2 regions of the Nissabacter archeti genome follow, and region 2 is predicted to be linked to the other one. Evidence: predicted binding sites of a transcription regulator. Region 2 holds the regulator's gene; the other holds the start of a gene.
The links. The regulator PurR, encoded in region 2, represses purine synthesis genes. The targets are predictions, from matches to a motif close to CANGCAAACGTTTGCNTG.
Positions count from the first base shown of each region.

Region 1 (3,361 bases), on a different contig from region 2:
ATAAGCATTTCTTTCTGGCGGATATTCTCCGTCGCCGGCGGCCAGTACTTCTCCAGATAGTGGCCGCCGCTCAGCACCTCACTGGTGAAGATGCGTGACAGCGCCGGTTGGGTAAACGAGAAGTGCAACTTGTTGCGGATATAGCGGCTGAGCACCGCGGACGGCTCCGTCAGCGCCGGGTCAAACCGCATAATGTCGTCCCATAGCGTCAATACGCGCTGCAACAGCTCCTCATACAGCTCCTCTTTACCGGCAATGTAATAATGTAACTGGGTTTTTTTCATCCCGGCACGCTGGGCAATCGCTTGCGTGGTGGCCCCGGAAAAGCCCTTCTCGCTGAATTCGCTGATGGCCGCACTGCGGATCACATCAAGCATCCGTTCACGGGCGATGCGCCCGCGCCCATTGGTTTCACTGTTCATGGTGGTGCGTGGTCCCTGCTGGTTGCCTCATTCTGGGGCGTGCGCCCGGCGTAGAGGCAGTGTAGCGGGGAATGCGGTCAGGCGCACCCCCGCCGCGGGCGCGGTTTACCCGGCGCGGTAGACCGGCTCGCCGTTGACCCAGGTGGCGTGGATGTTGCGGTCATCCCCCAGTGTCATCAGCACGAAAAGTTTCTCCGCCAGCGTCGTGCTGTTGGCGGCACGCAGTTGTTGCAGCGCGGTGGCGTTGCCGTCCAGCACCACGAAATCCGCCTCTTTGCCGGGGTCGAAATTGCCGATCTTGTCGTCGAGGTGCAGGGCGCGCGCGCCGCCCAGGGTGGCGTGGTAGAACGCCTCAAAGGCTGACAGGCGGTACTGTTGCAACTGCCCCACTTTGTACGCTTCGCCCAGCGTGGAGAGGATGCTGAAGGTAGTCCCCGCGCCGATGTCACTGCCGATGCCGACCCGCACCTGCTGTTCCCACGCTTTTTGCAGGCGGAACAGCCCGCTGCCGAGGAACAGGTTAGAGGTGGGGCAAAAGGCGATGGCGGAATCACTGGCGGCCATACAGGCCCATTCGTCGTCACACAAATGCAGGCAGTGGGCGAACACGCTTTTTTTGCCGGTCAGGCCGTAATCATGGTAAACGCCGAGATAGTGGGCGTGATCCGGGTAGAGCGCCCTGACCCACGCCACTTCGTCGCTGTTTTCGCTGAGGTGGGTATGCACCCAGGTATCAGGGAATTCGTCCCGCAGGCGGCGCACCGCCTCGAGCAGCGCCGGGGAAGAGGTCGGCGCAAAGCGCGGCGTCAGCGCATAACCGAGGCGGCCGCGGTTGTGCCAGCGGCGGATCAGGTCGCGCGTTTGCGCGTAGCTGGTTTCCGCCTCTTCCAGCAGGGCTTCCGGCGCGTTGCGGTCCATCATCACTTTCCCGGCGATAAGCCGCATCTGCAACGCTTCCGCCGCGGTAAACAGCGCCTCCACCGACTGCGGGTGGACGGTGCCGAACACCAGCGCGGTGGTGGTGCCGTTGGCCAGCAACTGCCGGAGGAAGAACTGTGACATCTCCGCCGCGTGCCCGGCGCACTCGTATTGCGCCTCGGTCGGGAAGGTGTAATTTTTCAGCCAGCTCAGCAGCTGCTCACCATAGGCCCCGACCATTTCCGTCTGCGGGTAGTGGATATGGGTATCAATAAAACCGGGCACGATCAGTTTGCCGCGGTAATCCTCAACCGGTATGCCCTCCGGCAACTGCGCCTGTGGTGCCATCCGGTCACCGTGCCAGACAATCCGGCCGCCGTTAAGCAGCAGCACGCCATCTTCCACATACCGCACCCGGTCGGTTATCTCATCCGGGTCACTGACGCTGCCGGTGAGGTCAAAAAAGTTGCCGCGAATGGCGCGGGTGACTGTCTGGTTCATGATTCTGCCCTTATCAGAAGACGCTTCGTATTATCAGTATGGTTCATCAGCGTTCAGCAAGGGGTATGCCAGGGCAGAAATTTTTTCTCTAAGTGTTTGTAACACAGTGTTTTATTTTTAACACACCGGCCACTCACCCTGGCCACAACGGTTTTTTTTGCTGCGGGGCGCAGGTGCAAAATCAGGCAAACGGTTGCCCGCGTAACGCAACCGTTTGCTGCGCGGCCGCCCTTTTCCGGCCTGCGCGGTGCCTGCACCCCGTTTGTGCATCACCGGCAGAAAAAAGCCGCCGGGCAGGATTTTTTTCACCGCAAGATAAGTCGCCAGTTTTTGCTGTGACAGCGACGTGCAAAGGCATCTCTTGCTGGCCGCCTTTCTTCCGGGAAAATAATGCTCTGCCCGGTGCAGCCTCAGGCGCACCGGGCGGCCGGTACACCGGTTGACGGTCAAGCGGGATCGGTTATGCTCAACACTCTTCTGCCCTTCCCCTCATTAAAAAGGCGGTGCCATGTCCGGATCTGGTTTCTCTGTTGGCAGCAGCACGATGGACACTCCCAGGAGGCCGCAATGAAGCGCACCACCACGGACGGCCCGGCCCTGCCGCTGCTGGTGGCCGGGGCCTTTTTTATGGAAAACCTCGACGCCACGGTGATTGTGACGGCACTGCCGCAGATGGCGCGCGCCTTTGGTGTGGAAGCGGTAGACCTGAACATCGGCGTGTCTGCCTATATCCTGACGTTGACGGTGTTTATCCCGGCCAGCGGCTGGATCGCCAACCGCTTCGGTGCACGCCGGGTGTTCACCGCCGCGCTGCTGCTGTTTACCCTCTCTTCCCTGTTCTGCGCCCTGAGCGTCAACCTGATGACGTTTACCGCCGCCCGGATGTTACAGGGCTTTGCCGGGGCGCTGATGGTGCCGGTCGGCCGGTTGGTGGTGCTGCACAACACGCCGAAATCGGGGCTGATCAAAGCGATCGCCACCATTACCTGGCCGGGGCTGGTGGCACCGATCCTCGGCCCGGCAGTGGGCGGATTCGTCACCACTTATGCGTCGTGGCACTGGATTTTCCTGCTTAACCTGCCGCTGGGGCTGGTCGCCATCTGGTTCAGCCTGCGGCTTATCCCCGCCCAGCCGGGCGACCAGACGGTACCGTTTGATATCACCGGGTTTATGCTCACCGGGCTTGCCTGCTTTGGCCTGATGTTCGGCCTCGATCTGTTTAACGGCGTGGCGGAGCGCCCCTGGCTGCCGCCGCTGTGCATTATCATCAGCCTGCTGCTGGGCGCGCTGGCGATCTGGCACGCGCGGCGCACCCCTTACCCGGTGCTGGACCTCTGGGCGCTGCGGCTGAAAAGTTACGCCGTCACGGTATTCGGCGGCAGCCTGTTCCGCATCGCCATCGGCGCGGTGCCGTTTTTGCTGCCGCTGCTGTTCCAGCTCGGCTTCGGCATGAACGCCTTCCATGCCGGGCTACTGGTGCTGGCGGTGTTTGCCGGGAACCTGGTGATGAAACCCTTTAC
Region 1 is NZ_JAERKB010000019.1:22,692-26,052, reverse strand. Features, by position in the region: gene JK232_RS21050 (TetR/AcrR family transcriptional regulator) at 1-422, opposite strand, end outside; gene guaD (guanine deaminase) at 528-1,841, opposite strand; gene JK232_RS21040 (MFS transporter) at 2,409-3,361, shown strand, end outside.
Region 1: the regulator PurR is predicted to act here: its motif matches at 2,024-2,041, upstream of guaD (guanine deaminase).

Region 2 (3,361 bases):
GGCCGCAAACAGCAGCAGGCCCAGCACCAGCACCGGTTTACGGCCGATGCGGTCAGAGAGCGGGCCCCAGATCAGCTGGGCGCAGGCGAAGCCGGCCAGAAACAGGCTCAGGCTGGCACTGATGGCATTGGGGGAGAGCGCGAGATCTTCCTGCATCAGCGCAAAGGCGGGCAGGTACATGTCCGTGGCCAAAAAGCCCAGCATACTCAGGACAGCAAGATAGAGCAGGAAAAAGGGGGAACGAGTCATAAGTAATCTCAATATTTTATTCAGAGGCAATACATAAATCCTATATCGTCGCGCACTCTACGGTAGCGTCAGTGGGTTGTGAAACGGTAAAATTTGCACCATGCTGTGAAAAAAATTGAAGGCAGGATATGTGGTCTGAATACTCTCTGGAAGTGATTGATGCCGTGGCACGTACCGGCAGTTTCAGTGCGGCCGCGCAGGAGCTGCACCGCGTGCCTTCTGCTGTCAGTTATACGGTGCGCCAGCTCGAGCAGTGGCTGGCGGTTGAGCTGTTTGAGCGCCGCCACCGGGATGTGGTGATTACCGAAGCCGGGCGGGTGTTTGTGCAGGAGGCGCGGCTGCTTATCAAAAAAATGCAGGCTACACGCCGCCAGTGCCAGCAGGTGGCGAACGGCTGGCGCGGCCAGCTCAGCATTGCCGTGGACCGGATTGTCCGGGCCGACCGTACCCGGCAGTTGGTGCTGGATTTTTACCGGGAATTCCCTGACATGGAACTGCTGATCTCACCCGAAGTGTTTAATGGCGTGTGGGATGCCCTGGCCGACGGGCGGGTGGATGCCGCCATCGGGGCCACGCGTGCCGTGCCGGTGGGCGGCGGTTACCGTTTCCGCGATATGGGGTTTATGCCGTGGCACTGTGTGGTCAGCCGGGGGCATCCGCTGGCGCAGCAGGCGGGGCCGCTGACGGACGATCAGCTGCGGCCCTATCCGGCACTGTGCCAGGAAGACACCTCGCGCAGCCTGCCGAAACGCGATACCTGGACGCTCGACAACCAGCGGCGGCTGGTGGTGCCGGACTGGACCAGCGCGCTGGATTGCCTGCTGGCCGGGTTATGTGTCGGCATGATCCCGGCGCACATGGCGCAACCGCTGATTGACCGCGGTGACCTTACCGTGCTGACGCTGCACCAGCCATTCCCGGACAGCGCCTGTTGCCTGACCTGGGCGCAGGAGAAATCGTCACCGGCGTTGGTATGGTTGCTGGATTATCTGGGGGAGAGTGACACGCTGAACCGCGAGTGGTTACGTGGATGAAACGCAGCGCGGGTAAAAAGCTGGGCGGGTAAAAGGTGGCGCGGGTAAACGCCGGGGGCGGGCTGGATGCCCCCGGCTCACGGATTACCGGCGGTAATCGCGGTACGGGCCGTCTGCCACGGAACGGCGTTCGACCAGTTTCGGGTGGACTTCAATGGTCTGCGGGTCTTCACGCTTGCTGGTGATGCGATCCAGCAGCATGGCAAAGGCGTTCTCGCCCAGGCGCTCTTTGGGCTGGTGGATGGTGGTCAGCGCCGGGGAGAAGTAACGCGCGTTGCGCACGTTGTCATAACCGATCACGGAGACGTCCTGCGGCACACGCAGGCCCAGCTCATCGGCGGCGCAAATCGCGCCCATCGCCATGATGTCGCCGCCGCAGAACACCGCCGTCGGGCGCTGTTTCTGGGTCAGGATCTGGTGCATCGCCTTATAACCTGATTCCGGCTCAAAATCGCCCTGAACCACCCACTCTTCGCGTACCGGAATATTGGCCTCTTCCATCGCCTTCAGGAAGCCCTGATGCCGCCCGCCGCCGGTATTGCGCGACAACTGGCCGGGGATAATGCCGATGTCGCGGTGGCCGCGTTCAATCAGGTAACGCCCGGCCAGATAACCGCCCTCAAAGGCGTTATCAATAATCGAGTCGGTAAAATCGCTGCGCGCCGAGCCCCAGTCCATCACCACCATCGGGATGTTGCGGTACTCTTCCAGCATGCCGATCAGCTGGTCGGGGTATTCAGAGCACATCACCAGCAGCCCATCGACACGCTTTTGCGCCAGCATCGCCAGGTAAGCCTGTTGTTTGTCGAGGTTGTTATGGGAATTACACAGGATAAGCGTATAGCCTTTGCTGTAGCAGCTGTTCTCTACCGCCTCAATCACTTCAGCGAAGTAGGGCGCTTCGCTGGAGGTCGCCAGCAGGCCAATCGATTTTGTATGGTTGACCTTCAGGCTGCGCGCGACGGCGCTCGGCGAATAGTGTAATTCCTTAATGGCAGCCCAGACTGCCGCCTTAGTCTCTTCAGCGACAAAACGTGTTTTATTAATGACGTGTGACACGGTAGTCGTGGATACGCCGGCACGTCTGGCGACATCTTTAATCGTTGCCATGGAAAGAATGACTCCTGATAGTACGTGTTACAGCACGTAACTATTATGTTAATCGTTTGCCTGCGTTTATTCTCCTGCCCGCTGAAAGAATTGCAGTGGATTCTGGGGGGAAGGAGCGGTCATCTTCGCTGAACTAAGCGGTGGGGCATCGCAGCCGGCCGGGTACGCAGTGCGTAAACCGCGAATTTTCACTCATTATGGTGAAAAGGGAAAGAGGAAAATTGTGCCGTACACCCCGAAAGTGTTTAGGAATTTCTTTAAATAGTGTGAGAATAGGGTCGGCACACTAAGTGTGTGGTTTTCTTGTGGTTCACCAAGGAGAGAATAATGGACAGTGATTTGAAAATGTCGCTTTTGACCACTGTGGGCGCGCTGACAGTGATTTTACTCTTCAGCTTTACCGCCATCCTGCACTGAGGCTGGCCGGGCTGATAAAAAAACGCCGGAGATCCGGCGTTTTTTACGGGTGCGCTTTACTCAGCGGATGGTTTTTGGCGTCATCACCCGGCGGGCGCCGACGTAATGATCCTGCCAGTAATCATTGTCCAGGAAACTGATGCGGATATCCTCACCGGTACGCGGTGACTGGATAAACTTGCCGTTGCCGAGGTAAACCCCCACATGGTCAGCGGCACCGCGGTTATTGATGCGGAAGAACACCAGATCGCCGGTTTCCAGCTCACCACGTTTGACCGGTGCAGCATCGCGCAGGTGGTACATCTCATTGGCGGTGCGCGGCATACGGATTTTCATGACGTCTTTATAGGCGTAATAGACCAGGCCGCTGCAATCAAACCCGGTATTGGGTGAGGTACCGCCCCAGCGGTAAGGCTTGCCGACCTGGTTCATCAGCTTGGCCATCGCAGTCTGCTTGGCATGCTGGTAGCGTTTTTTATGCGCCGGGCTGAGGGTCAGCGGTTTGCTGAGCTGGGCCAGTTCCTGCGCGTCCGCGCCTTTGGTGCGGTGGC
Region 2 is NZ_JAERKB010000009.1:114,277-117,637, forward strand. Features, by position in the region: gene punC (purine nucleoside transporter PunC) at 1-249, opposite strand, end outside; gene punR (DNA-binding transcriptional activator PunR) at 378-1,283, shown strand; gene purR (HTH-type transcriptional repressor PurR) at 1,368-2,393, opposite strand; gene cydH (cytochrome bd-I oxidase subunit CydH) at 2,721-2,810, shown strand; gene JK232_RS14315 (C40 family peptidase) at 2,871-3,361, opposite strand, start outside.